One region of the Anoxybacillus sp. FSL W8-0104 genome, then DNA from elsewhere that is predicted to be linked to it. Evidence: riboswitches for the same ligand, from Rfam matches in the RefSeq annotation. Region 1 holds a riboswitch; each other region holds the start of a gene.
What was found. Region 1 has a riboswitch for thiamine pyrophosphate ahead of tenA (thiaminase II). Riboswitches for the same ligand answer to the same signal wherever they lie in the genome.

Region 1 (10,134 bases):
AAAGAAAAGCAATTTCGCTGTCGGATTCGTTTGATGCAACCATGTTTCGCGATGGTCAATGCTCCATCTCATCCTATTTCACCTCGTACAAGCATCCGCGGTGCAATCATTTCATCAGCGACAAGCTTTCCGCTTTCAATGATCCATCGTCTTGTCGCGAATTCAGACACGATACGTTCATCGTGTGTTACCATGACAATTGCCTTTCCTTGTTGCCGGTATGCTTCAAGCCATTCGAGCAGCGCAAACGTATTTTTTGCATCTTGCCCGAACGTCGGTTCATCAAGAAGCAATAGGCGATGTTGCTCCGTCACCGACGCAGCAACACTCAACCTCCGTTTTTGCCCCATCGACAATTGATACGGGTGCAAATGACGCTGCGCGCTCAAATGAAACCGTTTAAGCAATCTTTCGACTTCCTCGGCTACTTCATGTTCTGGACGTTTTTCAAGACGGAAAGAGTACGCTAACTCATCATCTACACGATTTGTAACAAATTGAAACTCGGGGTTTTGGAACACAAAAGCAATGTTGTCATATAACAATTCTTCATGTTTGACAAGCTCTCCTTGCCAATACATATCACCTTCTGTTCGAATAAGTTTCATTAAGCTTTGCAACAACGTACTTTTCCCTGCACCGTTTTCCCCTGTAACCGCAATCCATTCACCCGAATGAATCACTAACTCTTCGACCGCTATTTTTTCTTCTTTTTGTCGAAAGCCGCGAAGCGACTGTACATGTAAAAGAACATCCCCATGTGCATACGGTTGTTGCGCTGTTTTTGGCTTTTTATACGTTTCCCACACGTCTGGATGCCAAATCCCTTGTTCTGTAATAAACGAACGATACGTTGAAAAAATTTCATTCGTTCCGCCGTCAGCGATGATCTCACCATGTTCGTTAAATAAAATGATGCGCTCGACAAAGTCGAGAATGTGATCAATTTTATGTTCAACAATGACAACGGTTCGATCCTCCACCACTTCTTTTAACGTTTCCCACACCGCTTTTGTTCCTTCTTCATCAAGAAGTGCTGTCGGTTCGTCTAAACATAACACATCAGGTTCAAGCGCTAAAACTGACGCAATCGCTAACCGCTGTTTCATTCCTCCAGATAATGTTTGAATCGGTACATGAACGTGCGGGAGACGGAGGCGCACAAGACGAAGCATGCGCGCGATTTTTTCTTCCATCTCTGCACGTGGCACACCGAGATTTTCGAGAACAAAAGCCATTTCTTCATCAACATACGGCATACAAAACTGGGCATCGGGATCTTGAAACACATAGCCTACACGATTTGGAATGTGCAGTTTACTCGCTTTCATCGGCACATCGATCGAGCGCGGAATAATGCCCGCCATCACTTGCAAAAGCGTGGATTTTCCGCATCCCGATGGGCCTAAAAGCAACACTTTTTCTCCTTTTTTAATCGAAAGCGATACATCGGTAAATAACCGCTTTTCTGCCCCCGGAAATTTTAAGCGCAATTGTTCGATATGGATCAATGATGTCACATCCTATTTATCAAGTGAGTCGTAATCTTCTTTTGTCGTCGGACGCAACAATTGCGTCACACCTGTCGCTTCGAGCGCTTTCACAAGCGAATAAGCAAATACACCAGCAATGATGATCGCTCCAATGAAACGCGCACCGATAAATAACGTTAAATTCCACCATGCTAATTGGTCGATATATCCTTTGTAAAAATCAAGCACTAATGAAGCGATCGTTGAACCAACCGCTGCAAGCGACACAACCGCCACATCAAAACGTTTATAGCGGAAAGCAGCGAAAACAAGCTCGGCGAGTAACCCTTGCACAAAGCCGTAAAATAGCACCTCAAGCCCCCATTCAGAACCAGCTAAAAACTCTCCTGATGCCGCAGCCACCTCCGCAAGTAGCGCCACTCCTGGTTTACGAATTAATAAATAGGCAACAGTTGCCGCAATAAACCACATGCCATAAATGAGTTGATCAAGATGAAGTCCAAGCGGTTTCACCGCATAGTAAAGCGGTCCCCACACTTTATACACAATCCCAAACACAATCGCCACCACAACGGTCGTTAATACGTCTGTTAATTTAAGCCCTTTCGTTTGCATAAACATCCTCCTCTTCAATTGGCCAACGTTCTAATTTGTACGCCATTTCCCAAAATAAATATTCATATTGACTGCTGATCACAAAGTGTTGCTTCATCCGCACTAACTCTTTTTCGCTAGCTGTTTTTGCGATGTCGTTTAAACGCGCAATTTGTTGTTCGACAAGCTGTTTGAACCAGTCAGAGCCGTACGCTTCAATCCATTGTGCATAAATTGGATGATTCGGCTTACAATGTTTTAACCGCTCACCAATTTCGTAATACAACCAATAGCACGGTAAAATGGCAGCTAATACATCGCCAAAACGTCCTGCAAACGACGCGCGATACATGTGGGACGTGTACGCATACGCAGTTGGAGCAGGAACAAACGAAGCCTTTTCTTCTTCTGTAATGCCGAGCTCTTTCATAAACGTTTCATGTAAACGAAGCTCAGCCTCATACGTACTTTGCGCATGATGCGCCATGCTTGCGGTCGTTTGTAAATCATCAGCCATCGCCCCGCCAAGCGCTTGCACTTTTGCAAAGTGTGTCAAATAATATGAATCTTGTAATACATAATAGCGAAAACAACGTAAATCAAGTGTTCCTTCCCCGATCTCCTTCACGAACGGATGATGAAAGCTCGCTTCCCAAATCGGATCGACAGCCTTGCGCAACTGCTCTGAAAACAACATAACCTCTCCCCCTTAAGAAAAATAAAAAACCACTTTCTTTGCGCAAAGAAAGTGGTTGTAAACGATGGAAATTAATAAAAGACACACTTCGCACCGTTTCCACTTCCCTACGCTGGTATGATCCAGATCAGGTTCTAAGGGTCTCAAAGGCACACTTTGATCTCAGCCTATCTAAAGGCCCCCCTAGTGGAATACATTTGCATCATTCACTTTGTCACTAATATTAGCATATTTCATGGAATTGTCAAATATTTTTCTCCACCATTTGCGCGCATCGTGTTCTTCCTGTATGCTAAAGTAGCGAATATATAGTCAGGAGTGGGATGTATGGCAAATGTATTTTTAAAACGAAAAAGAAAAAAGCGGCTCGAGCTTGGACATCCGTGGGTGTTTCAAAGCGAAGTCGATTATATTGAAGGAGATTTTGAACCGGGGGATTTCGTCAACGTATATAACCATCAACGTCACTTTTTAGCGAAAGGATACATTAATCCAAAATCACAAATGATCGTGCGCGTGTTAACGCAAAATCCAAACGACGAATTAAACGCGCAATTTTTTATGAACCGTATTCGTCAAGCATGGGCGTATCGCGAACGGATGATTCCGGGCGTTCGTTCATGTCGCGCCGTTTATGGAGAAGCCGATTTTTTACCTGGGCTCATCGTTGATAAGTACGAAGATGTGCTCGTTGTGCAAATTTTATCGCTCGGCATGGAAAAAAGAAAAGAATGGATTTTACAAGCGCTTCTTGACGTTTTTCAACCGAAAGCGATTTATTTGCGCAACGACGTTCACGTGCGCGAATTAGAAGGATTAAAACAAGAAAAAGGATTTTGGTACGGCACGTGCGATACGAACGTACAAATTGAAGAAAACGGCGTGAAATACATTGTCGATATCGAAAACGGACAAAAAACAGGATTTTTCTTCGATCAACGTCAAAATCGTGCTGCCATCAAGCCGCTGATTACAAGCGAATCAACCGTGCTCGATTGTTTTACGCATACAGGTTCATTTATGTTAAACGCCTGCTTATACGGAGCAAAACATGTGACCGCTGTCGATATTTCTGAACATGCGATTGAAACAGCAAAGCGAAACGCAGAGTTAAACGGATTTACAAATGTGGATTTCGTCGTTGCGAACGCGTTTGACTACTTACGCGAATGCGTACAACAGGGGAAAAAATGGGATGTCGTCATTATTGACCCACCAGCGTTTGCAAAATCCGCTCATGCGGTGCCAAAGGCGCTTGCTGGCTATAAAGATATTAATTTAAACGGCTTAAAGCTAGTGAAAGACGGCGGCTTTTTCGTGACCGCAAGCTGCTCGTACCATGTGCACCCTGATATGTTCCAAGCGATGGTTACGGAAGCAGCGTTTGATGCGAAGAAAATTTTACGTCAAATTCATTGGAGCGGTGCAGGATATGACCATCCAAAACTACTTGCCGCCGATGAAGGCGATTATTTGAAATTTGCCATTTACGAAGTGCATTCACGCAAATAAACGTGAAAATCCCCTTTTCCATGTCGGAAAAGGGGATTTTCATTATTTCACCAAATATACACGCGCTTCATACGGACGCAATGTAAAGCGTGTCGCATGTTTATGCGGTTTTACATCGTAGTTTGTTAACACAAGTTGCTCGCTATTTAATTTCAATGAATCGTAACGATACATTGTTTTTCGGTCTGTTAAGTTCACGATGACGATCGCTTTTTCATCACCTAACGTGCGCGTATACGCATAAATTGCTTTATGGTTTTCTAATATTAAATCGTATGTTCCGTAAACAAATACGTCATGCTGTTTTCTTAGTTGAATCATGCGTTTGTAAAAGTTTAACACAGAGTTCGGGTCGTGCAACTGTTTTTTGACATTAATTTGTTTATAATTTTCATTCACACCAATCCACGGTGTTCCTGTCGTAAATCCGGCGTTTTCTTCATCCGACCATTGCATCGGCGTGCGTGAATTGTCGCGGCCGTTTTTCCAAATCCATTGCATCACTTCTTCATGTGAACGCCCTTTAGCACGTTCAATACGATAATAATTTTTGATGGCGACATCGTCATATTCATCAATCGTTTCAAATCGGACGTTCGTCATGCCAATTTCTTGCCCTTGATAAATAAACGGCGTTCCTTGCATAAGGAAATATAATGCTCCTAATGCTTTGGCACTTTCAACAAGATATTTTTCGTCATTTCCCCACGTCGACACGGAACGAGGCTGGTCATGGTTTTCAAGGAATAGTGCGTTCCAGCCAACACCTTCTAATCCTTTTTGCCATTTCGTTAATACACGTTTTAATTTCCGAACATCAACACCGCCATCTGTTCCTTTTTGCCAAAGTCCAAGATGCTCAAACTGAAAAATCATATTAAAAATGCCGTTTTCTTCACCGACCCAATCTTTTGCCTCCTCGACCGTTACTCCGTTCGCTTCTCCAACTGTCATGATGTCATAACGCGCAAACGTTTGCATTTTCAACTCACGAAGATAGTCCATAATCCCTTCTTGATTCATATGTCCGTCAAATGAAGGGACATAGTCAAGCCCTTTGGGATTTGGTAAATCAGGGAGACCTTCTTTTTTCTTAATGTGTGAAATCGCATCAACACGAAACCCATCAATGCCTTTATCGAGCCACCAATTAATCATATCATATAACGCACGACGAACATCTTCATTTTCCCAATTTAAATCCGGTTGCTTCGTTGCAAACACATGCAAATAATATTGATCCGTCGCCTCGTCATATTCCCATGCCGAGCCACCAAAAATGCTTTCCCAATTGTTCGGTTCTTTGCCGTTTTTTCCATCGCGCCAAATGTACCAATCGCGTTTTGGATTGTCGCGTGACGAACGCGATTCAATAAACCAAGGATGTTCATCGCTCGTATGGTTAATAACGAGATCTAAAATGACTTTCATGTCGCGCTTATGAATTTCTTCAAGCAGTTGATTGAAATCTTCCATCGTGCCAAACTGCTCCATAATATCTTGATAATCGCTAATATCGTAGCCGTTGTCGGCATTCGGCGATTTATAAATCGGGCAAATCCATATGACATCGATTCCAAGGTCTTTTAAATAATCAAGCTTCTGAATGATTCCTTGTAAGTCTCCGATCCCGTCTCCGTTCGAGTCCATGAAGCTTCTCGGATATATTTGATATGCAACCGCTTCTTTCCACCAAGCTCTTTTCACGTAAAAACCTCCTCAATCCATTCAAACTAAATCGCTTTCAATAATCTCTACTCTTTCATGTTAATACACAAACGCTCTCGTTAAAAGAGGAAGTTGCACTTTTTCATAAAAAATTTCATTTTATGTGTGCAAACGGTTTACATACGAACAAAAATAAGCAACGATTGATCATCGTTGCCTGTTATATACTTATAATTTTATTCCATTTCATTCACTTTATTCGTCCGATTTGAAATTGTAATGCGACCGATAAACATCGCAAAAATAAAGCCGATGCCAACGAAGATCAATCCATATAAAAATACATCGCTCAACGCATCAACAAGCGTTTGTTTTAATATAGGCACAAACATTTGTTGCATTTGTTCAGGAATTTTTTTTAACGTATCCGGATTTAAAATGACGGAATATACGCTTTGCGGGTTCGATTCAACAAGTTGCTTAAATGAATCTGTCATCGCTTGCGCTTGCGCTGGCAATTGTTCTAACAACGGAAGAAACTTCGCTTCTAATAAATCTTTCGAACGATGATTCATAATCGCTCCTAACAACGTCGCTCCAAACGTTCCACCAATTTGTCGGAAAAACTGGCTTGATGATGTTACAATGCCAAGCTGCGACTTCGGAAATACTTCTTGCAACGCGAGCGTGATAACTGGGTTGACGAATCCTAACCCAAAACCGAGCGTCGCCATAAATGACATCGCTGTCCATTTATTCGTATTGACATCCATCGTTGACAATAAGAAAAAGCCAAGCGCCACAAGCACCATCCCAACAATCACTTGCGGGCGAACACCGATTTTTTGTACAAGTCGTCCACCGATCATACTTGCGATAATAAGCGCAAACATCATCGGAAACATCATCGTTCCTGATTCTGATGGGCTCATGCCAATGATGCCTTGCATAAAGAGCGGTACAAACATAATCGCTCCAAACATGCCGACAGACATAAAAAACCCGACGCTATTAAGCACAACAAACGTTTTATTTTTTAATAAATGAATCGGCATAATCGGCTCTTCTGCTTTTCGCTCTACAAATACAAATAAACTAAAGAAAACGACCGAGCCAGCTAGTAAAGAAATAATTTGCCACGATAGCCAATCGTATTTATCGCCACCGAACGTTAAGGCAAGCAACAACGAAACAACGGCTACAACCATCGTAAACATGCCTGCCAAATCAAGCTTTACTCGCTCAGCGACGCGATGATTATGCAAACCGAGCGAAATGAGAACAATGGCTAATATACCAACAGGAAGATTAATGTAAAATACCCAACGCCAATTTAACGAATCGACAATCCATCCACCCACTTGTGGCCCAAGAATAGATGCTAATCCAAATACGCCGCCGAACACGCCTTGCCATTTCGCACGCTCTGCTCCTGTAAACAAATCACCAATGACAATCATCGCCATTGGCATCATAATCCCGCGCCAATTCCTTGAATAGCACGGAAAATAATGAGTTGGGTCATCGTATCCGCCATGCCGCATAGCGCAGAACCAATGATAAAAATCGCTAGTCCCGAAATATAAATCGACTTTCGACCAAACAAATCGGCAAGTTTTCCCGCAATGGGAACAATCGTTGTTGATGTGAGCATGTATGCCGTTGTTAGCCATGCCATCATGCTCAGTCCCCCAAGTTCTCCGACAATGCGCGGCAACGCTGTGCCAACGATCGTTCCATCGAGTGCACCAAACAACATGGCAACAAGAAGCCCCGTAATTAAAATACCTCGTTTTTGTTGTATATTCGCAACACTTGTTTGTATCGCTGCTTGTTCTTTCATACGTCTCACTTCTCCTCTTTTTCGTTTATCGCAGCAATTTTTTCGATAATATAGACAAACTGTTCAAGCTCATCAAATTGTAATCGGCTTAAATAACGCTCAATAATTTTTCTTCGCTCCGCTCGTGCATGCTGAAGCATTTCTTTCCCCTTTTCAGACAATTGCACATACACGACACGCCGATCCTCTTCATCTCGATCACGCAATACAAACCCACTTTTATATAAGCGATCGATCATCGTAGTAATGGCGCTCGGTTTAACAAACATTTCGTCCGCTAATTCACTTACTGTACATTTCCCGCGCTTTGAAAGCAAATTTAAAATAAAAAACTGCGGTTTCGTTAAGCCGATTTCCTCCTTTGCTAAATCCGCGGCCAATTTGCGAAGGGCTAACGAAAACGCATGCTCTAATCGCTCAACGAGTACAGTAAACGGCGTCCGCTCCATACACACCCCACCTTTTTAACGATATAAATATTTAACATAGTTAAATATAAACGAAAGAAAATATAAAGTCAATCAATTATTCCTGACGTATCAAATGATGCACTCGCTCATACATTGTCATAAGTCCTGCGGTAATATGTCAAGGTGAAAAATCATCGAAATTGGAAATTCGATTGTCCGATGACCCGAAAAAAGGCAATACTTAAGAAGCCCAGTCTTGTCTTATGTCATTAACTGGGTTTTAATGCAAAATCAGTTAGATCGATACCCCTATCGATCTTCCCCCTTTCTTGGCGTGTAGATTTGACCGTTGCGTAGCAGCGCATCGATCACACGCACGAGTTTTCGAGCGGTGAGGACGAGGGCTCGTTTGTGTTGGTGCTTTGGTACTTCCTCATACTTCTTCCGGTAATAGGTGCGAAACGACGCATCATGCCGTTGTACCGAGTTGGCAGCCTCCACTAGGTAGTAACGGAGATAGCGATTGCCGGAACGAATGAGGGAAGTCTCCTCGGCTTGGAACCGACCGGACTGGTGCTTAGACCAAGTCAAACCTGCATACTTTGCTAAGGCGGCTTGGTTGTCAAAGCGCTCGATTTGTCCAATTTCGGCTAAGATGCCAGCGGCGTAGACCGGACCAATGCCGGGAATCGTTTGTAACGTATTTGGGATGCCTTCCAAATGGCGAGTAATCGCTTTATCTAGCTCTTTAATTTGCGCTTGAAGGCTACGGATGGATTGAATCGATAGCCCTAAAAGCAAGTCGATGGAATCCTCGACACATTTGGAAAGCCGATACGACGAACGAGCCGCCTTTTGAATGGACTTGGCGATGCATTCCGGATCGGCAAAGCGATTGCGTCCTTTTTGGCGCAAGAAGTCAGCGAGCTGTTGCACGTCCATCTGACTGATTTCGTCTAAGCTAAACGACTCGAGAAGAAGCTCTAAGATGGCATGTCCGAACACGGAGCTGTCCACCTCTTGGGTAAAGGAACTGCACTTGTAAAACAAGTGTTGGAGGAAGTACTGCTTTTCCCGAGTCAGCTGATGGACGAGATGATAGCGCATGCGCGTGAGCCGTTGAAGGGCGATAAACTGTTCTTGCATGACAGCTGTCACTTTCAAACGGCCAAAGCGAAGCCGATCGGCGATGATCCACGCATCGATGCCGTCCGTTTTATCCAAGTCAGTGTACGCTTCTTTAAATTTGCGAATGAGCTTTGGATTGATGGTAAACACCTTGACATTCCAAGACTTCAGCTCCTCCTGTTGGTGGAAAAACATCGCTGGATGCCAGCTGTAGACCGAAGTGGCTTCCATCCCGATGAGAATTTCGGATGGTTGGAGCTTGTTGGCCCACAGGAGGATTTGATCGCGAAGGAAGGTCGCGCCAAGGAGATGATTGTCCACCTTGAATTGGGCGCACGTGTTTCCTTCTTGATCCATGATACACGTGTATAAGTCCGTTGAGCTCACGTCAATCCCGACGTAGAGTTTCATGAGATCACCTCCAATCGTAGTAGGATCGTGGGGTTGGGACTCTTCGGGATGCCCCCGGACCGCGCCTGTTGACCAGTCACCCTCGCATATGAGAACTCACGTTGGGCCATGGGCTGCCTGGAAGCTGCTCCTTCCAGCATGGGAAACCAACGGGAACAGCCTGCGGGTTAGAAGTCCGAACAGGAGCCGGGGAGACAGACTTTCTAAGTAGTCAAAGCTACAGGAGAGAGAAGAGTGTCCCCGATGATCCTAAGACCATTATCCAAGAACATCGCGAAAAGTCCAACCCCGATGTAGTGCCATCCACGGGGGAGGGGCGCGCCCCTCCCCCGTGGGCAAATCACTTACACATATGCGATTGTCAAGGAGCATATCCAA
Region 2 (10,134 bases), 880 kb from region 1:
TGCATATCATTATGGACAGTTGTTGCGCTCGGGTATGGAAGTGCAAGTATCGCTCTTTTTGCAACAGGAGGGACGTGGTCGACGTTTGTTTTCCTTTCATTTGTATTCACCATTGTATTAACAAGTATTTTTTTAGCGATTGCTTTATTCGTTGGACTTGTTGCCTCTAATCGTTTACAAGCCCTCGGCATTAGTTTATTTATTTGGGCGTTTTCCGTTTTATTTTATGAATTTATCGTATTATTTTTATTATCAGTTGTTCCAAAGCAATGGACCATTTTTTTATTTGCTTTATCTATCATATTGAATCCGGTTGAACTCGTGCGTGTTTGGACCGTGGCTGCTCTGAAAAGTAGCGCACTATTTGGTCCGCAATTATATGAATGGTCAAAATGGGCAGAGAGTGCAAGTGGCCAGCTTACCTTTATTGCAATCGCATGCATATGGATCATTGTGCCGTTGTTTTTAGTAAACGTATGGATGAAACGAGGGAAACGTTATGCTTGAAGTGAGACAATTGACGAAAATATATAACGAACAAAATAAAGTAGAAAACATTTCTTTTTCTGTTCAAGAAGGACAATGTTTAGCGTTATGCGGCGGTAACGGTGCAGGAAAAAGCACGATTATTAAAATGCTAATCGGACAGCTCCCACCGACGAAAGGAGACATGTATGTAAACGAACAACCAATTCAAAACAACGACAAGCAATGGTTTTCGTTTATGCCGGATCATCTTCAATTTCCCCCGCTTTTAACAGGTTATGAAGTGTTATCTTTATTTGGACAATGGCAAGGAGCAACAGACGAGCGGGTGAAACAATGTTTAGATGTTGTCGGACTGACGAATGATCAACATAAGCAAGTAAGGATGTATTCAAAAGGCATGCAACAGCGGCTCGCTTTTGCGCAAGCGCTCTTAGCGGATGCCGCATTGCTTATTTTAGATGAACCAACAAACGGTTTAGATCCGTATTGGGTATGGGAATTTAAACGACTTATTCGTTTGGAAAAGGAAAAGGGAAAAGCTATTATTTTTTCGACACATATGCTGTCAATAGTTGAGGAAATTGCAGATACTGTCGTATTTATTCATCAAGGACAAATGCTTATATACGATTCGGTTTCCGCGCTTTGTCAAGATGGAAAATCGTTAGAGTCTATATTTTTTGCACAAATTTCACAACATATGTCATACTGAAAAAGTAAGCAAATATTGCTTGCTTTTTTCATTCGAAGGGGGAGGTAAAGTGTTAAAATTATACGTCATTCGTCATGCTGAAACAGAGTGGAATGCACAACAACGCATGCAAGGATGGAAAGACTCGCCTTTAACTGAAAAGGGAAAAAAACAGGCAGCACTTTTACACGATCGGTTTCGTACAGTTCCGTTTACTGCTGCGTATTGTAGTCCAAGTGATCGTACGAAAGAAACAGCACAAATTGTTTTAGGGCAACGTCATGTGCCAATATATTTTGATGAACGGCTACGTGAGATTTACTTAGGTGATTGGGAAGGGAAAACGATTGCAGAAATTGCGCAATCCGACGAGCAAAATCATTATCATTTTTATCATGATCCAGATGCATACAAGCCGATTATTGGCGAGACGTTTTTTGATGTTCAACGTCGAGCTGTTGCTACGATCCAACATATAGCTAAAAATCATTCAGAAGGTCATATTCTTGTCGTTACACATGGTATGGTGATTCGCACGCTTCTTGTATATTGGAAACAACAAACGCTTGCGGAGTTGTGGAAAAATAGCCGTGTATACGGTACGAGTGTGACGATCGTATCGTTTGACGGGGAAAAGTGGGATATGGAATGTGAATCAGACATTTCACATCTTGAAAGTGGGCTGACACATTTATGAGAAAATGGATTATGTTTTTTACGGCAATTGTCTTTATTGTCGGTTGTACATCGCAAAATAAAGAGAAAACATTTGTTACGACAGTAGAATATGTTGTTGATGGGGATACAGTAAAAATAAAAAAAGATGGCGAAATCGTAACGGTTCGTCTACTAAATATCGATACCCCCGAAACGTATCGCGAAAAACAGGCGTATGGCGAAGAGGCAAAACAATTCGCTAAAGACGTTTTGCTTCACAAAAAAGTGACAGTTGAACTAAGCGCAAAAGAACAACCGTACGATCGTTATGGTCGATTGCTTGCGTACATATGGTTAGAGGATGGAACTTTATACCAAGAAAAAATTGTACAAGAAGGGTTTGCGCGTGTTGCTTACGTATTTGAACCGGACACAAAATATGCAAAAAAAATTGTATAAAGCACAAGAAAAAGCAAAAAAAGCAAAAAAACGAATATGGAGTGTCGATGGATACGTGACAGAAGAAGGATTTAATATGAGTGTATGGTTAAATAAAGCTTCGTAAATGTGAAAAGGGCTGGATGAAACAGCCCTTTTAATGTGCGAGCATCGCTTGCATATCTTCTTCTACATCGCCGATAAGTTTGAGACCGAACATGTCTTGTAGGACGCGTAACACACTTTCAGAAATAAAGTGCGGTGCTTTCGGTCCAATTCGAATGTCTTGAATGCCTAAACTAAACAATCCGAGTAAGATTGCAACTGCTTTTTGTTCAAACCATGAAAGAACGATGCTGACCGGTAACTCATTGACCTCACAGCCGAATGCTTCCGCAAGCGCCATTGCAATTTTGACAGTCGAAATCGAGTTGTTGCATTGCCCTAAATCAATATATCGTGGAATGTTCGTGCCAGGAACAACCCCGTAGTCGACATCGTTAAAGCGGAATTTCCCACAGGATGTCGTTAAAATGACAGTGTTTTTCGGTAACGATGTAGCTAACGTGCGATAATATTCACCGCCTTTTCCAGGAGCGTCGCAACCTGCGATAACGAAAAAGCGTTCAATTTTTCCTTCTTTTACAGCTTGAATAATTTCTGGTGAAATTTGAATTACAGTTTCGTGATGGAAACCAGTCACTAACGTTTCATCCGATTCAATGTTTGCTTCTGGAAGTTGTAGCGCTTTCTCAATTAACGGCGTGAAATCATCGTTTTCGATTTTTTGCACATGTTCTAATCCGGCTACATCATATGAAAACATGCGATCAGCATATGAACCTTTTATCGGCATGACACAGTTTGTTGTCGCTAAAATAGCACCAGGGAATTTTTCAAATAGGCGACGTTGATCGTACCATGCTTTTCCGACATTTCCTTTCAGATGTTTATATTTTTTTAATTGTGGGTAACCATGTGCTGGAAGCATTTCGGAATGTGTGTAAATGTTAATTCCTTTTCCTTCTGTTTGTTTTAATAGTTGTTCAAGGGCAAATAAGTTATGTCCTGTAACGAGAATACATTTTCCTTCAATTCTATTTTGCGTTACACGAACAGGTTGAGGAATGCCAAGTCGTTCTGTATGTGCTCGATCGAGTAGTTCCATTACGCGAATGGCTGCTCTTCCGACTTTCATCGCCATGTCTATATGTTCTTGTACGTTAAAGTTAGAGTTTGTTAACGTCATATATAACGCTTCATGTGTCGTTGTATCAACGAACGGATCGGTATACCCAAGTTGATGGGCATGCGTGCGATATGCTGCAATTCCTTTTAATGCAAATACGATCGTATCTTGCAAACTTGCAATTGTTTCATCTTTCCCGCAAACTCCAACAACAGTACATCCCCCTGTTGGTGTTTGTTCACATTGATGACAAAACATGATGACCCCTCCTTTTCTTATTGACACTTTAACAATAGGAGAAAATATGTACGTCGTAAGTGATACATATCACACTTTCATACAAAGTAACTATTCAGCCACATCATAAAGTGAGCTGAATATTTTCTTCTTTCCTTGTCTATGATGTGAATACTGATAGACAAGGAGGTGAATCGCATGTTGACGGTACAACAAGCTGTATTTACAGTTGAAAGCTTAATCGGCAAAGTTCAACAACAAAAACAGCTCATTCATCAACTCGTTCAAGAAAATGAACATTTGCGTCACGAAAACAAACAACTACGCAAAGAAAATGAACAACTGAAGTACCGTGTTCAAGAGCTGGAAGCACGCACGAAAAAAAACAGCTCTAATAGCCATTTGCCCCCATCTTCTGACCGTTTTGCCAACACACGTTCTTCTCGTCAACCATCTGGCAACAAGCCAGGCGGACAAGAAGGACATCAAGGAACGACGCTCCGTCAAGTGGAACATCCACATCATCGTGTCGTCCACCGTGTGCATACGTGTCAAGGATGTGGGGTTTCTTTGCGTGACGTCAAACCGTTCAAAGTCGATATCCGTCAAGTGTTTGATGTCCCTCCTGTGGCGATCGAGGTGACACAACATGAACGTGAAGTGAAATCGTGTCCGCATTGTCGATGTGTTCAACAAGCCGAATTCCCATCCCATGTCACGAATCATGTGCAATACGGTCCACGGCTCACGGCGCTCGTTGTTTATTTACATCATATCCAATTGATCCCGTACAAGCGTTTAAGTGATACAATCGAAGCGTTATATCAACACTCGATTAGTACGGGAACTCTTGCCAATATGGTGAAACGAGGACGCGAAGCGCTGGAATCAAATATGGACGTCATCGAAGACGCCTTACTTGAATCCAACATCCTGCATGTCGATGAAACGAGTTTGCGCATCAATGGAAAACTCGCATGGGTGCATGTCGCGTGTACATCGAAATATACGTACTTGGCTCCTCACGTTTCTCATGGAAAGAAAGCGACCGATGACATCGGGATTCTTCCGCGATATCAAGGGACGATGATGCACGATGGGTTCGTTACGTATACGAAATACACACAAGCCATCCATGCCCTTTGTCACGCCCATCATTTGCGTGAATTGAAGGGTTTCATCGAACAAGGGCATATATGGGCATCGCGCATGACGACGTTTCTGTTAGCCGCCAAACAGGCCGTCGAAGCTCATCACGGTGCGCTTTCCGAAGAAGAAGCGAAACGATGGGAACGAGTGTATGATCGCATCCTAGAAAGAGCACAACACCGATTGGAAACGGCGACGCCTCTTCCGAAAAAAGCACTCGCTTTTGTTCGACGGCTTCAGAAACGAAAGGAAGAAGCGTTGCGTTTCTTACGTGAAGTGCATGTTCCCTTTGACAACAACCAAGCCGAACGCGATCTTCGCATGGTCAAAGTGAAAGAGAACATTTCGGGTACATTTCGCGAAGAAACATTCGCCCAGTCTTTTTGTATCACAAGAAGTATCGTTTCCACACTGACGAAACACGAAAAAAACGTGTGGGATTCGTTATGTCTTCTGTTGACAGGCGACACGCTCGATCGTGTTCTTTCTACCACTTAGGGCATTTTCTATTACGGGGATGCCCTATTTGTGTTGCGCTTCTTTACATACTACTATCGGGGTGAATAGTTACCATACAAAAATGTGAACGGAATTTGACAATAATCCATATTGAATCAAGACCTGAATCCGTGATGGTTGGAAATCAACTTTGATTTTGGTGTTAGTTCTATGGATATATGATCCATACATCCCTTTTTTTGATGATTCCCTGCACCACTTTCATGTTTGAAAACGAGATAAATCCTCTTTTATGGAGATACAAACCAAAAAAGAGACAAAAAAAGTACAGGGGGGAGTGATGGATATGAGTACCCGAACATCTGTTTGTTATCTTGCCTCTTTCCATTTTTGATACACATTCAGTAGGAGTATACTGTACCCACTCCTTCGCGTCAGTTTCATCCAGATCTGTCGTGATCGGCGGACGAGTCGACCTGCCATCGTGATCACCGTCTGAATGATCGTCTTGATGCGGCGGCGTTTCACTTTATGATGTAATGGATGTCTCGGATCGCTTAATAGATCTTGTCCAATCAGGCGAAGAAGGTTGTACACGAATGCTCCCATGACTAACACGAGCGCATTCGTTTTCATCTTCCCTGATGGAAGTCGCTCTAAATCTAAGTCGCTTTTCAGTTCGCTATGAAACTGTTCGCATGTCGCATGATCGTGATACAATGCGAGCACATCACTCATTCGAACATGCTCGTATCCTTCGAGGCGCACCCAGTAGCTTTCGACTTCGTAATCAGGAACGAGCATCAGCTGTCCATTTCGTTCCATCGTTCGTTCCGTCACTTGGGTGACTTGAACGTACGTATACGTGTGTCCATCGATTGCTGCTGTCTGTGGAAGGCATAACTCATACGTTTGTACTCCTTCTGTTTGTCCATCATCGACGCGTCTGCCCTTTTGCGAAGCGATCTGGAACCAAAGCGCTTTCGATTCTCGGCGTAAGTTTCGCTTGATGACAAAGTCCACGTCTTCCTTTAGACATACGTGCACATTCGCTTCCGCATCGTTCCCTGCATCCATGCGGACAAGCAGACGAGACGAGGTCAGCGGACGAGCTCGACGGATGGCGGTAGTTAAAAACGAAGGCATGTTGTCTTGTACATGTTGTTTCCCTGGACGCAGCTCGGCATGAACGATATACCCTTCCTTCCCTGCGTACGCAAACAACGGCGTAAAACCGTCAAATCCTTTATACGTTCGACTCACTCCTTCTTTTTTCGTATCGGAGTTATCAAATGGGGAAGCATCTATATCAAGGGGAAGCCATGTCGTTTTCCCTTTCGTCCAACAAGCGGACAAGGTAGCGTGTTGTCGAACCAACAGACGCATCGATTCCTCCCAAATGATGGTTTCGGTCATCGGGAGACAAGCGAGCTGATCGAGACGCTGTCGCAACGTTGGGGAGGAAGGTACGTGCCGAATGCCCATTGATGTCGAAAAGATATCGTCCTGACGATACGCTTCGATATGATCAAAATCCGTTTTTCCTGTGGCAAGCAAGCCGATCATCGAGCGAATGACGTCGCTATGGGAAATGTGCACATCTCGACGAACCGTTGGGAGCCGAAGTGCGTTTACTCGTTTATCCAGCTTCGTTTGGTGCAGTAAGTAGCCCACGAGAGCAAGCCCAGCACTTGGAGTAATCGCTTCATCTGTCAATACAAACCGAATCGGGAAATCTTTCATCACATTCACCTACTTGATGAAGAGTCGTCAACGTCGTTTTCCCTTATCGTATCAACGGTTTGCGACCATTGTAAAGATGTTTTGTCACGGATTCAGGTCAAGAGAAAAAATGTATTAAAATGAAAGAAATTTGAATCAATCAAACTACTAGGGGTGCCGGATGGCGATGGCTGAGAGGAAAACGCGCAATCAGTTTTCCAACCCTTTGAACCTGATCTGGTTTGTACCAGCGGAGGGAAGTAGGCTATGTTTTCAGTACGCAAACTAGTCGACTCTGTCCGACTAGTTTTTATTTTTTTTAGGGGGAATGAATGATGAATGTAGGACAATGGTTAACGCGTGTTAGGAAGGAGTCACCACTCGTACATAATATGACAAATGTTGTGGTGACCAATTTTGTTGCGAATGGTTTGCTTGCTGTAGGCGCATCTCCTGTTATGGCGTATGCAAAAGAAGAAGTAGCGGATATGGTTCGGTTAGCTCGTGCTTTAGTGTTAAACATTGGCACGCTAAACGAAACAGACGTAGAGGCGATGTTAATTGCCGGAAAAGCAGCAAATGAGGCAAACATTCCTGTCATTTTCGATCCTGTTGGAGCTGGTGCGACAGCGTACCGCACCGAAACAGCCAGACGTATATTACGTGAAGTAAACATTTCGATTTTACGTGGGAACGCATCGGAAATTGCGAGCATTGCGGGTGAACAAGTACGTACAAAAGGAGTCGATGCAGGAGACGTTCAAAGTGACCTCGTGGATGTAGCGAAAAAAGCAGCACTCATGTTTCGCTCTGTAGTTGTTGTCACAGGGAAAGATGATGTAGTAACCGATGGAGAACGTATTGTAATCGTCTCAAATGGTGATGCGATGTTAACGAAAGTAACCGGGACAGGTTGTTTGTTAAGTTCGGTATTAGGTGCATTTGCAGGTATAGGAGACGATATGATGATGTCATCAGTTGCTGCCCTCGCTTATTACGGTGTGGCGGCTGAAAAAGCAGCCAAACAAGCAAAAGTACCTGGTTCTTTTCAACTTTCTTTTTTAAATGCTTTACATGAAACGAGCGCAGAAGAAGTTGATCAATACGCGCGTATTCAAGGGGAATAAATGATGAAGCAGAAGCTATCGTTGTATTTCGTTATGGGAAGTATCGATTGTACGAAAGATCCGCTCGCTGTGCTTGATGAAGCAATTAAAGGCGGTATTACAATGTTTCAGTTTCGCGAAAAAGGAAAGGGGGCGCTTACGGGGATTGAAAAATACCGCTTAGCCGAGAAATTACTTGAACGATGCCGAATGTATAATATTCCTTTTATCGTGAATGACGATGTCGATTTAGCCCTCGCTTTACAGGCAGATGGCGTTCATGTCGGTCAAGAAGACGAAGTAGCTGAACGCGTTCGCGATCGCATAGGAGATAAATATTTAGGCGTATCTGTTCACAACTTAAATGAAGTAAAAAAAGCGCTTGCTGCTTGCGCTGATTATGTTGGATTAGGTCCGATTTTCCCAACTGTTTCCAAAGAAGATGCAAAGCAAGCATGTGGACTGACGATGATTGAACATATTCGTGCCCATGAAAAACGTGTTCCACTCGTTGCGATCGGTGGAATTACAGAACAAACAGCCAAACAAGTGATCGAAGCGGGTGCAGACGGAATTGCTGTCATTTCGGCCATTTGCCGTGCTGAACATATTTACGAACAAACAAAACGACTATATGAGATTGTCATGCATGCAAAACAAAAAGGCGACAGATGATGTCGTCTTTTTGTTTTGTTCTGTGCAGGATTTTATTCATATATGTCGAAAGAAAATAGCGAACAAACGAAAGAGGGGATGGAGAAGATGGAACATATCGTACTATCATACGAAAATCGCGTCGCAACCATTGAATTGAATCGTCCGAATGCGCTAAATGCCTTACATGAACAAATGTTAACAGAGTTGTTACAAGCGTTAAAAGAAGTTGAAGCAAGTGAAGCGGATATCGTCATCATTCGTGGGCGTGGCAAAGGATTTAGCGCAGGGGGCGACATTAAGACGATGTTGCAATCAACGAATGAACATTCATTCATTGAAGTGATGGAAACGATTAAACAAATAGCGATGACATTGCATCAATTGCCGAAACTAACGATTAGCTACATACATGGTGCCGCTGCAGGATTAGGATTTAGTTTAGCCCTTGCTTGCGATCATGTAATCGCAAATGAACAAGCGCGCGTTGCAATGAATTTCATTGGCATTGGTTTAGTTCCAGATGGTGGGGGACATTTCTTTTTAAATCGAAAAATTGGAGATGTCAAATCAAAACAAATCATATGGGAAGGAAAAATAATGAGTGCACAAGAGGCATATGAAGTGGGACTCGTTGATGAAATCGGTGATGAACAAGCGATTCAGCACAAAGTGAATGAATGGCTAGCAAAACCGATTCGTGCGATGATTGCGACGAAGCAGTTATATGCTCGTTTAAGCGAACAACAGTTGTTTAACACGTTACAAATGGAGACAGCGTATCAAGCGGAAATGCGCAAAACAAAAGACCACGAAGAAGGGATTCGAGCATTTTTAGAAAAGCGACGTCCGCATTTTAGCGGAAAATAAAAAATTTGCAAAACTTTCATGATTAATCACGCAGGAAACCCCTGCTTTCAAGCATGGGGAGGAATGCGTTTTTTTGTTTATTTTGAATGATTGTGTAAGCACCTAAGTACCATTCTGGAAACAAACCGATTCGGTTATGAACATTGCCGATCACTTTGCGACGAATAATATATTGCTCACCAATTTCCCCCGATACCATATCCATTAAATACGCGCGTAACGTTTGTTTTAAGCGATCAATCGTTGAATGATTATCAATAATGCGTCTTAAATGAGGCATTTGCCCAACTTGATCGTAAAACGCATTGACGATTCGTTCGACATGTTTAGCAAAAAGTGGGCGAATCGAAGTAAGTCGTTGTACATCTTCCTCTGTTAATTTGACGAACGCAACTTGTTGCTTCTGATCGCTTGAGGCGAGTTGGCGATAATATGTAGCAACATGTTCAGTGGTAGGAGAGCGAGAAGTTGTA
Region 3 (10,134 bases), 1.2 Mb from region 1:
GCTGGCAAAAAGTCACTATCCCCTGTTAAAAGAGCTGCATGCGTAATCAGTTTTTTCGTACTATGCATAACTAAGTCTGTCGCTAGCATAACATCGACACGCTTTTGCTCGAACACAGGGAAACCGCGATCATCAATACCGCGGAATGCAAGTTTTCCTTCTCGAACAGTGAAGCCTTCTAGCCTGTTCAATCTTTTGAAAAAACTTTGAGCATTGGAAAAATACTCTTTTTCCTCTGAAGATGGATTTGGAGATTGATAAGGGAGACAGTGATAGTAGTACGTTCTCAGAAGCAAGTGGTCGTTAGCCATAGCTGCAGCAAGCTTACCATAATCAATTTTTGTTTTTCCATGCCATTTCAATACGTTGTCAAGATACCCGCCATCAATAAATAAGGCGATTCGTGAATACAAAAACATCCCTCCCCACATGAAAAACAAAAGGAGCGACACGATGCCGCTCCCTTCTTGACCTGCCATCCATACGAACGACAGCGTTTATTCTATGCACAATTATACAACAAAAACACGACAATGGCAACACACACCATCCTTGTCACGTAACGAGCTCGCCTATTGCATAGTGGTAAAACAAAAATCTATAGCCCCTCCCGCTATGGATCGACTTCATTCACAAAACTTCAGGCGGGCTTTCACTCCCGCATCTCCACCAAGGGCGATGACTGCCTGTTCTTCTGAACGCTTTGTGTGATTTTTATATATTACGTCGGTATTGTCAATCATTCATGACACCCCAAGCCATGCATACACGAGAAAAAAACAAAGGTTCTTCACCACAAGTGTTCAATTTCGCAATTTTGTGTACGTCTGATGTTAGGGTCAACCTTCCATCGGCACCCCCTCTTCATACCAAGAGAGCTTTTTTCTTTCAAGTCCCCGAAAACCTTTCTAACAAGAATGTTTTCTTACCTTAATTAAAAGAGAAGAAGCCGATTCCGCTTCTTCTCACATTCCCTATTCCTTCACTTTCACCGCTGTACCTGTCGCAATGCACATCATCATGCCATCGCGCAACGTTTCAAAATCAAGATCGACGCCAACGACCGCGTTTGCTCCCATATTGCGCGCTTTTTTTACCATTTCTTCTACAGCCATGTCCCGTCCTTCAGCTAACTTGCTTTCATACGTTCCACTTCGTCCACCGATAATGTCTGTAATGCTCGCTAAAAAATCGCGTACGACGTTAGCCCCTAAAATCACCTCACCAGACACTAAACCGAGGTATTGCTCAATTTGCTTTCCTTCAATGCTATTTGTTGTTGTAACGATCATGTCAATTACCCCTTTCTATAAATAAAATGAACTCCTTTATTATATTCTCCACCGTTTAAAATCATCCTTTCTCCAAAAACGAATCGGCTCCCAAACAGGAAGCCGATTTGTTTAGTCATGAAAGTTCCTTCCATCTGTCGTTTCTTTCACAATGCCCGCACGAATAACGAAGTCGCCAAAACGTTCGCCAGGGAGGCGTTCTTTCGCATACCGAGAAAAGAGCGTACGAAGTTCGGATAAAATTTCTTTTTCTCCGATATTTTCTTGATACAATTTTCCAAGACGACTGCCGTCAAACGCCGCACCGAGATACATATTATATTTACCGACGGATTTGCCGATAAACGCAATTTCTCCAAGCACATGACGGGCACAGCCGTTCGGACAGCCCGTCATACGAATCGTTATTTCCTCATCGCGAAGGCCGTTTTCTTCAACAATTTCTTCAATTTTATCAAGCAGCTTTGGCAAATAACGTTCCGCTTCCGCCATCGCTAATCCGCATGTTGGCAACGCCACACAGGCGAGCGAGTTACGGCGAAGAGCACTATAATGTTTCCCATCTGTTAATTTGTATTGCTTAATAAGCGTATCAATTTCTTCTTTTTTCTCGCTTGGCACGTTCGCAATGACTAAGTTTTGATTAGCTGTTAAGCGAAAGTCCCCTGTATGCACTTTTGCAATTTCTCGCAAGCCTGTCATTAACGGATAATCATCTGTATCTTTCACCCGACCACCTTCGACAAATAGGGTAAAATGCCACGTCCCGTTTACCCCTTCAACCCAGCCGTAGCGATCGCCGTTATGCTCGAAATGATATGGGCGCGCTTCCTCTAGCTTCCATCCAAGGCGGTTCTCTAGCTCAGCCTTCACTGCTTCTAGGCCGAGGCGATCGATCGTGTATTTAAATCGAGCATGTTTGCGCACAGAACGATTCCCATAGTCACGCTGAATCGTGACAACTTTTTCGGCGACATCAATAACTTGTTCAGGTTTACAAAAACCGATCACCTTTGCTAGCTGTGGATATGTCGTACGATCGCCATGCGTCATTCCCATCCCCCCACCGATCGCTACATTAAAACCAACGAGCTTTCCTTGTTCGACAATCGCAATAAAACCAAGGTCTTGCGAAAACACATCGACATCGTTTGACGGTGGGACGGCAATGCCGATTTTAAATTTCCGTGGCAAGTAAAGCGGTCCGTAAATCGGCTCTTGCTCTATTTCTGGTGTACCGGCTACTTTTTCTTCATCCAACCAAATTTCGTAATACGCCCTTGTTTGTGGCAATAAATGGTCACTTAACCTTTTCGCCCATTCATACACTTCCGCATGCACTTCTGACTGGTACGGATTTGGGTTGCACATAACGTTTCGATTCACATCGCCACATGCCGCCAACGTTGTAAGTAGGGCATCATTAATCGCTTGAAGCGTTTTTTTCATATTCCATTTCAATACACCATGAAACTGAAACGCTTGTCGTGTCGTAAGCTTTAATGTCCCGTTGGCGTATTTTCTTGCTAGTTCATCCATCACAAGCCACTGTTCTGGTGTTGCTACTCCGCCTGGCGTACGAACGCGAATCATAAATTGATATGCAGGTTCTAACTTCTGTTTTTGCCGCTCTGCTCTTAAATCACGATCATCTTGTAAATAACTGCCATGAAATTTCATTAACCGGTTATCATCTTCTGGAATACCGGCAGTAATGCGATCTTCCATCGTTTCTTTTAACGTGCCGCGCAAATAGTTGCTCTCCCGTTTAATGCGCTCAACATCGCTCGGTGGTCCATCTGGTGGTGTTAATACAAACTTTTCCATTCATATCCCCCCTAATATACATCGCGCTGATATCGTTTTTGTTTTTGCATCTCAGCTATATACGCTTCTGCTTGTTCGCTTGTCATGTTTCCTTCTTTTTCAATCACATGAATAAGCGTTTGATGTACATCGCGCGCCATATGCTGCTTATCACCACAAACGTAAACGACAGCTCCATCTTCAAGCCAGCGGAACAGCTCCTTGCTTCGTTCTAGCATGCGATGCTGCACGTACACTTTTTGATCTGTATCACGTGAAAACGCAACATCCATTTTTGTCAACACACCATTTTTCAACCACGCTTGCCACTCTGTTTGATAGAGGAAATCCGTCACAAAATGTTGATCGCCAAAAAATAGCCACGACTTCCCTTTCGCCCCTATTGCCTCGCGCTCTTGCAAAAAGCTGCGGAACGGCGCAACCCCTGTACCTGGTCCAATCATAATAATTGGTGTATTCGCATCTTTCGGCAGTTTAAAGTTCGGATTGTGATGGATAAACACCGGAAGTTTATCACCAATGTGCAGGCGCTCCGCACAAAACGTTGAACAAACACCTTTACGTAAACGTCCGTGCGCTTCGTAACGCACTGCACCAACGGTGATATGCACTTCTTCTGGATACGCCGCTAAACTGCTTGCGATTGAATAAAAGCGCGGCTGCAACTTACGTAAAGAAGAAACAAACTGATCTGGCGACATATCCCACGGACCGAAATCGCGAAGAACATCGAGCACATCGCGCCCTTTCATATATTCCTTTCTTTTCACTTCTTGCTCAGCAGAAAGGAGCACATGAAACGCTTGATTACGTGAAAACGAAGCCAATGTTTGCAATAATTGCTCGGTTAACACCGTAATTTCTAATCGGGAAAGCAGCACTTCGCGTAACGATTCTTCTTTTCCTTCAACAGAAACCGGTGTGTCTGGATTCCATTTCATTTCTTGAATAATGAGATCGACAAGTTCTGGATCGTTTTTCGGGAAAACACCAAGCGCGTCGCCTGGTTCAAATACCAATCCTGAACCTTCGAGCGATAATTCAATATGGCGTGTTTCTTTGTTCGAGCCGCGTCCATTTAAATTGATATTTTCTAATACTTCTGCTTGAAACGGATGCTTGCGCGAGTAGTTAGAAACAGGTTTCACTTGCGACTGCTGGGGAAGGACGGTGACGGAACCCCCGCCTTGCTTATTCAACTCACTAAGCACCCCATCAAGCCACTTCGCCGCTGCTTCCTCATAATCGACATCACAATCAACGCGTTCGTATAACCGCTCTCCTCCGAGTTCTTTTAGCCGTTGATCGAAGTCTTTTCCTGTTTTACAAAAATGTTCATACGACGTATCGCCAAGCGCCAATACCGAGAAGCGCAGATGGTTAAGTTTTGGTGCGCGCTTGCTATGGAGAAATTCGTAAAATGATAAAGCATTATCTGGCGGTTCCCCTTCACCATACGTGCTAACGACAACAAGCAACGTGTCGATTTTTTTTAAGTCGTTTGGTTTGAAATCAAGCATCGATAAAACATGAACATGAAACCCATGGCTTTTGAGTACTTCTCCAGTTTTTTCTGCCAATTTTTGTGCATTTCCTGTTTGTGAGCCGTAAAGGATCGTTATTTCTTTCGATACGTGGGCTTCTTGCTGTACCGCTGTGCTCGCAAATTCGGTAGCAGCTAAATATCCGCTTAACCAAAGCTTTTGCGCTGGCGTTAATGTCGGCCAAAGTCGGTTGAGCAAGTCAACTTGTTGTTCGTTAAATGGGCTATTCGTCACTTGAAACGGCAACATCTTTCACCTCTCGTTTTTTTACTATTCCTATAAATTAAGTATGTTTTATTTGACTTTACCGCAAAAAATAAAATTAGTAAAATAAATATAAATTATCAGAACTATTTATTTTTTTAATGATTAAGGAGCGATAGCTGTGTACGACGAATTAAAAACATTTATGACTTTAGTAGAGGTGAAAAACTTCACAAAAACTGCGGAAATTCTCCATCTATCCCAACCGAGCGTCAGTTTGCACATTAAAAATTTAGAAAAAGAATTTCAAACGAAACTATTTATTCGTTCGCCAAAAAAACTACAAGTGACAGCGACTGGCGAATTACTTTACGATCGAGCTAAAAAAATGATTGCCTTGTACGAACAAACAAAACAAGATATTTTAGAATACCACGATTGTGTGAAAGGAACGTTGAAAATCGGGGCTAGTTTTACGATCGGGGAATATGTGCTTCCTTCTTTTTTACTTTCTTTACAAGACGATTATCCAGAACTACACTTCGAAGTGATGATTGGCAACACGAAGGAGATCGTCGAGCTTGTCCGTTCATATGAAACCGATATTGGCTTAATTGAAGGGCAAACGAACGAAAAAGAATTGGCTGTTTATCCATTCATGCAAGATGAGCTTGTCATCGTGGCTTCAAACGATCACCCGCTCGTTCACAAACAAGAAGTATGTATAAGCGATCTACAAAATCAAATATGGATTACGCGCGAATTAGGCTCTGGCACACGTGAATACTTTAACCATTTTATTCGTTCAAATGGATTAAAAATTAAATCGCTCATGATCATCAGCAGCAATCAAGGAATTAAAGAAACGTTAATGCGCGGAAACGGGTTAGCCTTTCTTTCACGTCATGTGATTGAGCGTGAATTAAAACAAGGTCACTTATCGATCGTCTGTTTAAAGCACCCCCCTTTTTACCGAACGTTTTCTTATCTTTATGCACCGACAATGAAAAGCAAAAAAATTGTTCATTTATTTATTGATTTTCTCGAACGAAAAAAGATGTAACGAGCACGGCTATCCTGCTCTGTTACACCCTTTTCGTCTTAATGCTCTGCTAGCTGTGACACTGGAACACGCTGTTGATTTTCCGAATTGTCTAAAAAATGGATTGTTGCCGTTTCCGCATCGACATGTTCGATATATACCGATTTTCCATTATACGTTACATTTTTCATATCGGGCGATTGAGCAATTTGTTGCGCACGTGTTACGTTCATGCTGTTTCCCTCCCTTCAAATGATTATTATCATCTACGCTTCACGTTAAAAATATACAAAAAAAGAGCACCCACAAGGTTGGTATGCTGCTCTTATTTTTTATACACATGAATCGAAAGTCCTTTTTTTCTCATAAACATATGTGAAAATAAAGGAAGAACAGGGCGAACATAGAAGTAATTGTTGATCTATAGAGGAGGGAGATAATGCTAGAAAGATGGTTGAAAGAGTCTTCGTATACAGTCGTATTTACTGGAGCAGGAATGTCTACAGAAAGCGGGCTTCCCGATTTTCGTTCGACAAAATCAGGACTTTGGCGCACGAAAAATCCACAACAATTGGCAAGTACGTATGCTATGCAACATAATCGAGACGAGTTTATCGCATTTTATCAATATCGTATTCGCACACTTCTTGAATGCCAACCACATATCGGACATACAATTTTAGCAAATTGGCAATCCACTATGCCTCCATTTTAACAAGTTTTTCATTTATAACTTTACAACATTTTTATCATATGTTAGACTATTTTTAAAATTCATAATTTATCATCTACTAGGGGAGTCCAATAGCTTGGACTGAGAGAAGAACGCGCAAAAGTTCTTTGACCCTTTGAACCTGATCTGGGTGATGCCAGCGTAGGGAAGTAGATGGCGCGAGTGTTCTTTACTTGTGCTATTTGCGGACAAGATCAGGTTCTCGTTATGGAGCCTGATCTTTTTACGTATTGGCGTTGCTCCAACTAAAAAATGAAAAGGAGCGATTAAAAATGAAAGACTTATTTTCATCAATGCCATTTCCCTCGAGTAAAAAAGTGTATGTGCCCGGAACGCGTGAAGATGTTCGTGTGCCAATGCGAGAAATTCAACTGTCGCCAACCAAGACAGGTACAACGATGCTAGAAAATGAGCCTATTCGAGTTTATGACACGAGTGGACCATACACTGACCCACTTTTCGCGCCGAATATTGATAAAGGATTGCCAAAATTAAGAGAAAAATGGATAACGGAGCGTGGCGATGTAGAAGAATATAGCCCTTCATTAGTGAGAACAAACATTCCTTTTTCACCTAGGCGTTTTCGTGCGAAAAAAGGGAAAGTTGTGACCCAAATGCATTATGCAAAACGAGGAATCATTACACCTGAAATGGAGTTTGTTGCTATTCGCGAACAGATGGATCCAGAGTTTGTTCGACAGGAAGTGGCAGCAGGAAGGGCAATTATCCCAGCTAATATCAATCACCCTGAGAGTGAACCAATGATCATCGGAAGCAAGTTCCATGTAAAAATTAATGCGAATATTGGAAACTCTTCTGTTACATCCTCGATGGATGAAGAAGTTGAAAAAATGCTTTGGGCTGTTCGTTGGGGTGCCGATACAGTCATGGACTTATCGACAGGAAAACATATACATGAGACGCGAGAATATATTATTCGAAACTCCCCTGTGCCGATTGGAACTGTACCTATTTACCAGGCGTTAGAGAAAGTGAACGGCATTGTCGAAAACTTATCATGGGACATTTACCGAGAAACATTAATTGAACAAGCCGAACAAGGCGTAGACTATTTTACTATTCATGCAGGTGTCTTACTTCGCTATATCCCACTAACAGTCAATCGAACAACTGGTATTGTCTCTCGGGGTGGCTCAATTATGGCACAATGGTGTTTAGCACACCATGAAGAAAACTTTTTATACACCCACTTCGAAGAAATTTGCGAAATTTTAAAAACTTACGATATTGCTATTTCACTTGGGGATGGATTACGTCCAGGCTCAATTGCAGACGCAAACGATGAGGCGCAATTCGCCGAGTTACAAACACTTGGAGAGTTGACAAAAATCGCTTGGGAACATGATGTCCAAGTGATGATCGAAGGTCCAGGGCATATTCCAATGCATAAAATTAAAGAAAATGTCGATAAACAAATTGAAATTTGTCACGGGGCACCTTTTTATACGCTAGGTCCTATCACTACCGACATTGCACCAGGTTACGACCATATCACCTCAGCTATCGGTGCAGCGCTTATCGGCTGGCACGGTACGGCCATGCTTTGCTATGTGACACCAAAAGAACATCTTGGACTACCGAATAAAGAAGACGTCCGCCAAGGAGTCATCGCCTACAAAATTGCTGCCCACGCTGCTGACTTAGCAAAAGGACACCCTGGCGCACAAACGCGTGATGATGCATTATCAAAGGCGAGATTTGAGTTCCGTTGGCAAGATCAATTCAACTTGTCACTAGATCCTGAGCGCGCACGTGAATATCACGATGAAACACTACCGGCCGAAGGAGCAAAGCTTGCTCATTTTTGTTCGATGTGCGGTCCGAAATTTTGTTCAATGAATATTTCTCATGAATTACAAAAAACACTACAAAGCGAAGGAATGAAAGAAAAGGCAAAACAATTTGTTGAATATACAAACATCATGCAAGCTGAGAGATAGCGCTCAGCTTGTACTTTTTTACAAAAAATGTTATTTAAGTCATATTCATTGACATTCCACTTACTATAGCTTAAATTTAAGTCGTAACTTTAAGTAGAAAGTATGGAAAGAGGTGACTTGCTTGCTCACAGATTTCATCATTTTTTTGTTAGGATTACTTCTAATCATCGGTGTATTAACAACGAAGTTTTCTTCTTGGCTAGGCGTGCCATCACTTGTATTTTACATACTCGTCGGAATGATTTTATCCAAATTTATATATTATGATAACGCTTTTCTCACCCAGATTGTTGGCATTTTTGCGTTAATCATTATTTTGTTTGAAGGTGGGATGAACACAAAGTGGAATACATTAAAAAAAGTTTTAGTTCCCGCTTCCTCCCTTGCAACGTTTGGAGTGCTAATTACTGCCATTTGCGTAGGCATATTTGCCAAATACATTTTACACGTCTCATGGGCCGAGGGATTTCTATTAGGCGCTATCGTTTCTTCGACTGACGCTGCAGCAATATTTGCTACGCTAGGAAGCGTCAATGTAAAACGCCGTCTCTCAGCAACACTAGAAGCTGAGTCGGGGATGAACGATCCGATGGCCGTTATTTTAACCCTCTCCTTGATTACATTTATCCAACAGCCAGAACTAACTATTTCCCACACCTTTCTCAGCTTTATTTGGCAGATCGTTATCGGTATTCTTGTTGGGCTTGGATTAGGAAAATTAACTGTGTGGTGTTTGAATAAAATAAATCTTGATTCCTCGGGATTATACCCCACTCTATCTTTATCATTTGCGATACTCTCTTATAGTATAGCAGCCCTGCTAAAAGGTAGTGGGTTTCTTTCGGTATATATTATGGGCGTTTTTGTCGGCAATGCACAACTCGTTTATCGCCATTCTATTTTTCGTTTTAACGAAGGGCTAGCATGGATGATGCAAATATTTATGTTCATTTTACTCGGACTACTCGTTTTTCCAAATGAACTAGTAAAAGTAGCATGGGAAGGTGTCGCCCTAGCTATCCTACTTATTGTTGTGGCAAGGCCGATCAGCGTCATGATAAGTACAATAAACATGAATTTCTCTATTAAGGAAAAGCTATTCCTTTCTTGGGCTGGGCTAAAAGGTGCTGTTCCGATCGTCTTGGCAACTTACCCACTTACCTCGAACATTGAAAATAGTCAGCTCATTTTTAATATTGTTTTCTTTATTGTGCTCATTTCCGCCCTTATTCAAGGATCAACAACTTCTTTTTTAGCCAAGCATTTAGGACTGCTACTCGGAGAAAAGAGGGAAGTGGCTCACTCCATCGAACTGATGTCAACGACGAAAGCAAATAAAGCAAATAAGGAAATTGTTGAAGTCCATATCAGTAATAAGCAGTCACATTTACTAAATATGACGATTAGCCAACTTCCATTGCCAAAGGATTGCTTAATTACGGCTATTATTCGTAATGATAAAATTATTACCCCGAAAGGAAACGTGAGATTACACGAAAATGATGTTGTTTATATATTAATCGAAAAAGGA

Region 2: another riboswitch for thiamine pyrophosphate. It lies ahead of thiM (hydroxyethylthiazole kinase); the one in region 1 lies ahead of tenA (thiaminase II).
Region 3: another riboswitch for thiamine pyrophosphate. It lies ahead of thiC (phosphomethylpyrimidine synthase ThiC); the one in region 1 lies ahead of tenA (thiaminase II).

The regions. Positions count from the first base shown of each region.
Region 1 is NZ_JBBOQU010000001.1:2,255,824-2,265,957, forward strand. Features, by position in the region: gene NST18_RS11855 (energy-coupling factor transporter transmembrane component T family protein) at 1-72, opposite strand, end outside; gene NST18_RS11860 (ABC transporter ATP-binding protein) at 69-1,520, opposite strand; gene NST18_RS11865 (ECF transporter S component) at 1,524-2,114, opposite strand; gene tenA (thiaminase II) at 2,089-2,784, opposite strand; TPP riboswitch at 2,872-2,979, opposite strand; gene NST18_RS11875 (class I SAM-dependent rRNA methyltransferase) at 3,112-4,296, shown strand; gene NST18_RS11880 (glycoside hydrolase family 13 protein) at 4,339-6,003, opposite strand; partial or broken gene NST18_RS11885 (MDR family MFS transporter) at 6,201-7,807, opposite strand; gene NST18_RS11890 (MarR family winged helix-turn-helix transcriptional regulator) at 7,813-8,256, opposite strand; gene NST18_RS11895 (IS110 family transposase) at 8,527-9,756, opposite strand.
Region 2 is NZ_JBBOQU010000001.1:1,380,012-1,390,145, reverse strand. Features, by position in the region: gene NST18_RS07430 (ABC transporter permease) at 1-507, shown strand, start outside; gene NST18_RS07425 (ABC transporter ATP-binding protein) at 500-1,201, shown strand; gene NST18_RS07420 (histidine phosphatase family protein) at 1,251-1,877, shown strand; gene NST18_RS07415 (thermonuclease family protein) at 1,874-2,296, shown strand; gene NST18_RS15180 (hypothetical protein) at 2,277-2,402, shown strand; gene hcp (hydroxylamine reductase) at 2,433-3,722, opposite strand; gene tnpC (IS66 family transposase) at 3,900-5,348, shown strand; gene NST18_RS07395 (IS1380 family transposase) at 5,679-7,052, opposite strand; TPP riboswitch at 7,192-7,307, shown strand; gene thiM (hydroxyethylthiazole kinase) at 7,364-8,158, shown strand; gene thiE (thiamine phosphate synthase) at 8,159-8,812, shown strand; gene NST18_RS07380 (enoyl-CoA hydratase) at 8,855-9,661, shown strand; gene NST18_RS07375 (protoglobin domain-containing protein) at 9,684-10,134, opposite strand, start outside.
Region 3 is NZ_JBBOQU010000001.1:1,076,940-1,087,073, reverse strand. Features, by position in the region: gene NST18_RS05860 (NYN domain-containing protein) at 1-419, opposite strand, end outside; gene NST18_RS05855 (YbjQ family protein) at 975-1,292, opposite strand; gene cysI (assimilatory sulfite reductase (NADPH) hemoprotein subunit) at 1,404-3,119, opposite strand; gene NST18_RS05845 (assimilatory sulfite reductase (NADPH) flavoprotein subunit) at 3,131-4,912, opposite strand; gene NST18_RS05840 (LysR family transcriptional regulator) at 5,049-5,930, shown strand; gene NST18_RS05835 (H-type small acid-soluble spore protein) at 5,969-6,142, opposite strand; partial or broken gene NST18_RS05830 (Sir2 family NAD-dependent protein deacetylase) at 6,349-6,603, shown strand; TPP riboswitch at 6,693-6,807, shown strand; gene thiC (phosphomethylpyrimidine synthase ThiC) at 6,915-8,603, shown strand; gene NST18_RS05820 (potassium/proton antiporter) at 8,716-10,134, shown strand, end outside.